Chryseolinea soli: one gene and its partner. The protein of the gene in region 1 interacts with the protein of each later gene in a pairwise test. Links are inferred from orthologs where the notes say so. Each region holds a gene or a part of one and is shown on either strand. Other genes may lie near its edges.

Region 1 (4,955 bases):
AATGGCACAGCCGAAGACTATCTGCTCCAGGATGTCGACCAATCCCAAACGTTCAATCAAAAAGCATTCGACAACTGCGTCACGGTGAAGCAAAGCGACAACGAAGATCTCATTGTCTTCCTGGACAAGCGAAAAGAGGTCTATGCAAAAAACGTTGGCTTGGTCTACAAGGAAACCACGCAGCTCCATTATTGCACCGACACCAACGAGGGTTGTCTCGGACAACAGGTCGTGAACGAAGGGATCATCTACACGCAAACCATAAAAGCATATGGCTTGGAATAGGTTGATCGTTTTGCTGGGGTTTATTTTCATTTCCTCGGTGGCCACCGCCCAGGTGAATCGCTACATGGTATTCTTTAAAGACAAAGCCGGCACATCCTACAGCACCAGTGCACCTAAAGCCTTTCTTTCTCAACGCGCCGTTGATCGCCGGATCCAACAAGACATTGCCATTACCGAACAGGATTTTCCCGTGAATGCCGGCTATGTTCAAAGCGTCGCAGCAACCGGAGCATCCGTATTTTTCCCCACGCGTTGGATGAATGGTGTGCTGGTGCAATGCGATGTTTCCGTGTTGACCGCTGTGCAGGCGCTGTCCTTTGTAGACCACGTTGAATGGGTTGCCCCCAATGCGAGGTTGGCCAACGGTCGCAAAAAGAACAACAAGGCAGTGAAAGCCCAGGAAGCGCCGGCCAAGACCCAGGCGCAACTCCAGTTAATTGGTCTTGACGAAATGCAGGAAGCCGGCTACAAAGGCGAGAACATGCTGGTAGCGATTTTCGACGGCGGCTTTCCCGGTGTGAACACCGCTACGCCTTTTCACCACCTGATCCAGGAGAACCGCATCGACTTGCTCGCTTCGCATGATTTTGTGGGCAACACCGACAATGTGTTTCAATACGACGAACACGGCACCGAAGTATTCTCCGTCATCGCCGCCAACCAGGACGGCGTGTTCACGGGCGGGTCTTATGAAGCAAACTACCAGCTCTACGTCACGGAAGATACCGACAGCGAATATCGCATCGAAGAATACAACTGGCTCTTTGCCGCCGAGCGCGCGGATAGCGCGGGCGTTGACATCGTCAACTCTTCATTAGGCTATTACGACTTCGACGACGCCACCATGAACTATGCTAAGAACGCCATGGATGGAAAGACCACGGTGATCTCGCGGGCAGCGCAATGGGCGGCAGACCGGGGCATGGTCATCGTGTGCAGCGCAGGCAACGAAGGCGCCACGGCCTGGCAGATCATTACCGCCCCGGCCGACGCCAAAGATGTGTTGGCCGTAGCCAGCGTCACCAGCGGTGGCGCGCGTTCCGCCTCCAGTTCGATCGGCCCTTCGGCCGATGGCCGGATAAAGCCGGATGTGGCAGCCATGGGGGTGAGCACGAGCATCATCCGTCCCGACGGCACTACCAGCATAGCGACGGGCACGTCGTTGTCGGCGCCCCTCATCACCAGCCTTGCCGCCGGCGTGTGGGAGCGGTACCCGAAACTGAGCAACAAGGAAGTGATCGATGTCATCCGCAAATCCGCCTCCCAGGCCAAGAATCCGGACAATCTTTTAGGTTACGGCATCCCTAATTTCAGAGCGGTGGTGAACTACATTGAGCAGATGCCTCAAGAGGACACGTTCGATGTATATCCCAATCCCGTCAACCACGATACATTGACCATTCGCCCGTTCGATCCCAACCAGGTGGCCACCTGTCGGCTGGAGCTTTTGTCGGCCCAAGGGGCCGTCGTGTTTCAAGGCGAAACCACGTTCTCGTGGCTGAACCGTGCCTACACCGTCAACCTCGCCCCGGTATCGTCGGGATATTATGTTCTGCGGGTTACATGGGGCGATAAACGATTCACCTATAAGCTCATAAAAATATAAGCCCCTCGGGTGCCGATCGCGCGTAGAAGATAGAACTTTACGCTTATTTTTGCGGCAGAACAACGCACCATGCAAACTCCGGTAATCGCTCCCTCCATACTCGCCGCCGACTTCGGCAACCTTGAACGCGAGGTGAAAATGATCAACGACAGCCAGGCCGACTGGATTCACGTGGACATTATGGACGGGGTCTTTGTCCCCAACTTTTCCATGGGATTGCCGGTGGTCGAAGCCGTGAAGCGCCACGCCAAGAAACCCCTGGATGTTCACCTGATGATCGTGAATCCCGACCATTACCTGGCTGCCTTTTGCAAGGCCGGCGCGCATAGCATTTCCGTGCACGTGGAGGCTTGCCCGCATTTGCACAGCACGATCCAGCAGATCAAGGCGTTGGGTTGCAAAGCTGGCGTGGCCATCAATCCGCATACCCCGGTGGTGCAGTTGGAGAACATCATTGCCGACATCGACCTGGTTTGTGTCATGTCGGTGAATCCCGGTTTCGGGGGGCAGAAATTCATCGAGCACACCTATCGCAAGGTGGAGAAGCTCAAAAAGATGATCCTCGATGCCAACGCGAGCGCCCTCATCGAAATAGACGGCGGTGTGAACCAGCAAAATGCGAAGCCTCTGCTGGATGCGGGCGCCGATGTGCTGGTGGCCGGAAACTTCGTATTCAGCGCGGCGAATCCCATAGACGTGATCGCCCGGCTGAAGGCCACACATTAATTTTACCGCCCGCGAAGGATGTAAAAACTTTCACGGAACATTCTGCGTATCTTCGGCAAGATTCTTGTTTTCCTCTATCAAATTTCCGTATGAAGAAGCCTTTTGCGATCATTCTGCTGGCCACCCTGTTTTCCTGTCAGCAAAGTGTAACCCGCGTGGCCCCCGACACCCAAATCGATCTCAGCGGCCGCTGGAACGATTCCGATTCCCGGCTGGTAGCCGACAAGATGATCTCCGAGCTCATGGCGTCGGAACGATTCAAGGAATACGCCAAAGAAAAAGGACGAAAGCCCGCCATCGTCGTGGGCCTCATCCGCAACAAAACCAGCGAGCACATCGACTCCGATACCTACATCAAGAAACTGGAAGTAGCCATCTACAACTCCAATGTGGCCGAGGTGGTGGAGTCGGAAGAATTTCGTGACAAGCTACGCCTGGAGCGCGCCCAGCAACAAGACTTTGCCGACCCGGCCACCGTGGCCCAATGGGGCAAGGAGATCGGCGCCAACCTCATGCTCTTTGGAGAAATGACCTCGGAGACGGACACCAGCAACAAAAAGCGCGTCGTCAACTACATCACGACGCTCTACCTCACCGACATCGAGACGGGCAAGCGGGTGTGGTACGGACAGCAGGAGATCAAGAAATTTGTGAAGAACGGATGAACACCGCGAAGTCGTTACGGCTTGCCTTTTCCTTTTTCGCGCTGGTCACCTTGCAGGCGTGCGCCACCTACTATCAGCAACACCTCGACTTCAATTATGAATTCGAACACGGCGACTTGCAGCAGGCGCTCAACGCGCTGAAGGGCAGCGAGGCCGAAAGCAAATCAAGGTTTCTCTTCTTTGCCAATAAAGGTTTGCTCCTCTCGGTTCTTGGAGACTACGAAGAGAGCAATGCTTTTCTGGAAAAAGCTTTTCTTTTTGGAGAAGACTATCGCATCAACTATTTCAACGAAGGGGTTTCCTATTTCACCAATCCCAATTTCACCGTCTATCGCGGCGAGGACCACGAACATCTGATGGTGTTGTATTTCAAAGCGATCAACTACTTGAAAATGAATCAACCGCAGGATGCGCTGGTGGAGTGCCGCCGGCTCAACATCCGGTTGAACCAGCTCACGGATAAATATTCTTCGCCACACAAGTTGCAACGCGACGCCTTCATCCATGCGCTGATGGGCATCATCTATCAATCGACCAAAGACTACAACAACGCTTTCATTGCCTATCGCAATGCCTTGGATGTGTATGAGAATGAGTATGCAAAAATGTTTCACATGACCGTTCCCGAGCAATTGCAAAAGGACCTGGTGAACACAGCCTATTGGACCGGCTTTATGGATGAGTTTGAAAACTATAAGACCAAATTCGGCATGCAGGACTACACACCAGTTCAACCCGACGCCGAGCTGGTATTTTTCTGGCACAACGGACTGGCTCCTGTAAAGACAGAATGGGGCATCAACTTTGTGATTGCGCCCGGCCCGGGCAACACGATGTTGTTCACCAACGAGTCCATGGGCATGGTTTTTTCATTTCCGGTGGAAGAAGAAAACGATCGCCGGGGTCTGGCCGCCTTGCAGATCTATCGTGTGGTGTTCCCGCGCTATGTGGAGCGCCCCCTGTATTTTCAAACCGCCAACCTGGAAACCAATGGCACCGAATATCCGCTGCAACTGGCCGAAGACGTGAGCAAGGTCGCCTTCCAAAGCCTGCGGCAGCGCATGCTGCAAGAGTTCGCCAAAGGATTGCTGCGGGCCGCCCTGAAAAAAGTGACCGAACAAAGTCTGCGCAAAAAAGATGAGGGCCTGGGCGCTTTGCTGGGCGTGGTGAACGCGGCCACCGAAAAAGCCGACACGCGCAACTGGCAAACCCTTCCGCACAGCATTTTTTATTCGCGGATCCCGCTGGTGGCCGATGAGAAAAATGAAGTGAAGCTAAAACTGCTGCCGGGCGAGGGGAGTGGCACGGACTATTCGTTCACCTACCAGCCCCAAAAAGGAAGGACACTATTTCACACGTTCTCGTCGTTAGAGTCGTTGGCGCCGAGCTATAGTTTTTAGGATGAAACCGGATGAAATTCATAGGGCGTTCCGACGCGATGACGCGCAGGACACAGCACTTCGCCGACATTCCGGTTCCAAATTTCGCCCCGCACGGCCCGGCAATAGGATGATTCCGGAATTTGAGTTACCTTTAAAACCCAATGGCCAGATTATGAACGGCTTACATTTTTTAACTTTGGAAGCATAAACCGGTTTTTTCTGAGACGTTTTACAGCAATAGTGGCGCTTGTTGTCGTTTGCCTGGCTACCCTGCCGGAAAAGGCGTTGGCG
Region 2 (4,114 bases), 3.5 Mb from region 1 along the record:
CACGGATGTTTTGCTGCGTGCCGATTTGCGGGGCATCGACTCGCATGGCATTGCGCGTTTGTCGGGTTATGTGAGGCTCTGGGATAAGAAGCGCGTGAATGCCGCGCCGAATGTGCGGGTGGTCCATGAGTCGCCTAGTACGGCCGTGGTGGATGGGGATGGCGGTTTGGGGCTGGTGGTGGCGCCCAAGGCCATGGAAATTGCCATCCGCAAAGCACAAATCGCGGGCACCGGTTGGGTAGCCGTGAAAAACTCCAATCATTTTGGCATTGCAGGTTATCATGCCATGATGGCGCTGGAACACGACATGATCGGTATGGCCATGACCAATGCCAGCCCGCTGGTAGCCCCCACGTTTTCCGTTGAAAGATTATTGGGAACAAACCCCATCGCCGTGGCTATCCCCGCCGATAACCAGCCGGCTTTTGTGGCTGACTTTGCGACGACTACAGCCGCCAATGGCAAGCTGGAAATTCTGCAACGTAAAAATCAAGCGGCGCCTGTGGGTTGGGTGCAAACTAAATCGGGGGCTTCTTCTACCGATCCGAATGAAGCCAAAAGTGGTGGCGCTTTGATACCACTAGGGAGCGACCGCGAGCATGGCAGTCACAAAGGATTTTGTCTTGGTGCTTGGGTGGACATTTTTTCGGCGGTGTTATCGGGTGCTAACTATGGCCCCTGGGTGCCGCCGTTCGTGGCCTTTTTGGAGCCGCCTTCGGATCCAGTGGGTGAAGGTATCGGTCATTTCTTTGGCGCGATGCGCGTGGATGCTTTCCGGCCGGCGCAGGAATTCAAATCGCATATGGACAATTGGATCACGCGCTTCCGCTCGGCCAAAACCATCGAAGGACAGGAACGCGTTATTATTCCCGGTGATCCCGAACGGGAGATGCACGCTCAACGCATGGCACACGGCATCCCTTTGAATCCAAAAGTTGCCGAAGATCTGAAGGAGCTTGGTAAAAAATTCGGTGTAAATTTTTAGAATCCAGCCGTTATGCCCACGCGCAAAACCAGCGGGCTATTGTACGGGGAGAAGTCTGTCGAGCTGGTCGGCTCGCGATAGCTAAAATTATACAAGGCCATCGCATAAAATCCCGCGTGACGGCCGATCGGCTGAAACAAACCACCACCCGCCATAAAGCTATTGAAGCCCCTGCGGACGGTCTCGTTTTGCGAGATGGGATACTCGTAGTTCAAATATTCATACTCGGTGTGCAGGAAGAACGGCCCATAGAAATTATAGCGCAGAAAAGGGCTGATGCCGTAGTCGTTCGTGGAGATGTTGAAAGCGGATTGCTTGTATTTGGTGTAGCGATATTGCACTTGTGCACCGGCAGCAAGCTTGGGGGTGATCTTATAGCCGATCAACGGCGAAATGGAAACGTAACTGTAATAGCTTGAGAAGCTCAATCCAAATCCGCCGCCCGTGAAAATCCGTTCGCGTATCGAAGGCTTTTCACTCATTTCTTCGTCGCCCCATTGAGCAAATGCCACGGTTCCCATCAGGATGAGGGAAGCGGCCAGCATAATCTTTTTCATACCACTTAGTCTTTTTCCGCTACGATGAAGATGTCTTCACTTTCTTTTTTCATCAAGTATTTCTCGCGGGCGAATTTTTCCAGTGACTCCCGGTCGCCGAAAACTTCGTCGCGATCCTTTTCCACTTCCTTTATTTTTTCTTCGTAATACTCCTTTTCATTTTCCAGTGATCGCAGTTTCGAACTCAACTGATAGCGGGCGATCATGTTGTTCGAATCCAGGGCGATCATCCAAAGCACGAAGAAGGCGATCGATAAAAAATAAAAATTCCGGAACGGTTTGGGCAGTTTCTTGAACATATAGCTTAAAAAGTGATACTAAGATAGAGAATAAATCAACGTCAAAAAACAAGCCTCGCTTCCCTCCGGTCGCTAAGGATTGGAAACGAAAAAAGCCAGGACATGTTGCCTGGCTTTTCTATTATTCATTCCGATAAGGACTACATGTTCTTGCCGGGGAAATAGCCGATCTCGCCCAACTCTTCCTCGATGCGGATCAGTTGGTTGTATTTCGCCATCCGGTCGGAACGGGAAGCCGAACCCGTCTTGATCTGACCGGTGTTCAGGGCCACGGCCAGGTCGGCGATGGTGCTGTCTTCGGTTTCACCCGAACGGTGTGACATCACGCTCTTGTAGCCATTGCGTTTTGCCAGGTTCACGGCGGCGATGGTTTCGGTCAGGGAACCGATCTGGTTCACCTTGATAAGGATGGCGTTGGCAATGCCATCGTCGATGCCCTTCTGGAGGCGTTTCACGTTGGTTACGAACAGATCGTCGCCCACGAGTTGTACTTTGTCGCCGATGCTTTCGGTGAGGGCTTTCCAGCCTGCCCAATCGTCTTCGGCCATGCCGTCTTCCAAAGAGATGATGGGGTATTTCTTAGCCCAGTTGGTCCAGTATGCTGCCATTTCTGCGGGCTTCAGTTTCTGACCGGAAGACTTTTTGAAGTGGTATACTTTTGCTTTGGGATCGTAGAATTCAGATGCGGCAGGGTCAAGGGCGATGAACATATCGGAACCGGGTTTGAAGCCGGCTTTCTCGATGGCTTTCAACACCACTTCGATAGCTTCCTCGTTGGATTTGAGGTTCGGTGCAAAACCGCCTTCATCCCCTACGTTGGTAGAAAGACCTTTATCGTGCAATACTTTTTTCAGCGTATGGAACACTTCGGCACCCATGCGAAGGGCTTCCGAGAATGATGCTGCGCCTACGGGCATGACCATGAACTCCTGGAAGTCGATGGCGTTGTCGGCGTGGCTACCACCGTTCAGGATGTTCATCATCGGCACGGGCAGCGTATTCGCGCTCACACCACCGATGTAACGGTACAGGGGCATGCCGGCTTCCATGGCAGCGGCTTTAGCAATAGCCAAAGACGTTCCAAGGATAGCGTTAGCACCCAGCTTGCCTTTGTTGGGCGTGCCATCCAGATCGATCATGATCTGGTCGACCAGGTTTTGTTCGAAAACATCAAAGCCCACCACTTCGGCAGCGATCTTGGTGTTCACGTTGTCCACGGCCTTCAACACGCCTTTTCCCATGAATTTCTTTTTATCACCATCACGGAGTTCTACGGCTTCGTGTGATCCGGTGGAAGCACCGGAGGGCACAGCGGCGCGTCCAAATGCGCCGGACTCAGTTACTACATCAACTTCAACTGTGGGGTTGCCGCGGCTGTCGAGAATTTGCCGGGCATGAATGCTTTCGATTAAGCTCATAGTGATTTTAGATTTATGGATTGGATGATAGTTGTTCGGGTTATGCGGTGATGGGTTCGGCGATTTCCGCCTGGATCATTTCGATGAACTCGTCGAAGAGGTAGCGCGAGTCGTGCGGCCCGGGGGAGGCTTCGGGGTGGTATTGCACCGAGAACGCTTTCCGGTCTTTCAGGCGGATGCCCATGATGGTGTTGTCGTTCAGGTGGACGTGGGTGACCTCTACGTTTGCATTCTTCTCGATATCTTTTTCGTTCACGGAGAAACCGTGATTCTGAGAGGTCATTTCACCTTTGCCCGTAATCAGGTTTTTCACGGGGTGGTTCAATCCGCGGTGACCGTGGTGCATTTTGTACGTAGAAATTCCGGAGGCCAGCGCCAGGAGTTGGTGGCCGAGGCAAATGCCGAAAAGAGGCTTGCCGGAATCCAATGCTTGCTTCACCGTTTCAATGGCGTAGGCCATCACTGAAGGGTCGCCAGGGCCGTTGGAGATAAAATAGCCGTGGGGATTCCAGGCCTTCATTTCCGAGAAGGCGGTTTTGGCAGGGAACACTTTGCAATACACGCCGCGGCTGGCCAGGTTGGTCACTATGCTTTGTTTGATGCCCAGGTCGAGCACAGCCACTTTGATGGGGGCATTGACATCGCCCACGGTATACGCTTCCTTGGTCGTTACCACCGAGGAAAGTTCAAGCCCATTCATGGAGGGCACTTTCTTTATTTCTGCTTTCAGCTGCTCTGGGGTGAGCTCGGATGAGATGATGGCGTTCATCGCGCCTTTACTGCGAATGTAGCGCACCAGCATCCGGGTGTCGATGTTGGCGATGCCCACCACGTTGCGGCTTTCCAGGTATTGCT

What was found. Proteins that work in one complex are often made in the same cells at the same time.
Region 2: the proteins of rpe (region 1) and eno interact in binary tests that used the Escherichia coli proteins (3 or more experiments, as listed by UniProt). The link is inferred for Chryseolinea soli from one-to-one orthologs.

What each region holds. Positions count from the first base shown.
Region 1 is NZ_CP032382.1:4,956,539-4,961,493, forward strand. What follows is about bases 1,074-3,788. They hold rpe (ribulose-phosphate 3-epimerase), read left to right. Parts: upstream 1,074-1,960; coding sequence 1,961-2,617; downstream 2,618-3,788. Other genes in these bases: D4L85_RS21005 (S8 family peptidase), read left to right, coding at 1,074-1,891; D4L85_RS21015 (penicillin-binding protein activator LpoB), read left to right, coding at 2,707-3,282; D4L85_RS21020 (COG3014 family protein), read left to right, coding at 3,279-3,788. Outside these bases: D4L85_RS21000 (hypothetical protein), read left to right, coding at 1-285; more of D4L85_RS21005, read left to right, coding at 272-1,073; more of D4L85_RS21020, read left to right, coding at 3,789-4,682; D4L85_RS21030 (hypothetical protein), read left to right, coding at 4,905-4,955. UniProt on the Escherichia coli protein: Catalyzes the reversible epimerization of D-ribulose 5-phosphate to D-xylulose 5-phosphate.
Region 2 is NZ_CP032382.1:1,436,824-1,440,937, forward strand. The notes cover bases 1,121-4,114. They hold eno (phosphopyruvate hydratase), read right to left. Parts: upstream 3,260-4,114; coding sequence 1,982-3,259; downstream 1,121-1,981. Other genes in these bases: D4L85_RS06050 (hypothetical protein), read right to left, coding at 1,121-1,542; D4L85_RS06055 (septum formation initiator family protein), read right to left, coding at 1,548-1,841; carA (glutamine-hydrolyzing carbamoyl-phosphate synthase small subunit), read right to left, coding at 3,300-4,114. Outside these bases: D4L85_RS06045 (Ldh family oxidoreductase), read left to right, coding at 1-985; more of D4L85_RS06050, read right to left, coding at 982-1,120. UniProt on the Escherichia coli protein: Catalyzes the reversible conversion of 2-phosphoglycerate (2-PG) into phosphoenolpyruvate (PEP). It is essential for the degradation of carbohydrates via glycolysis.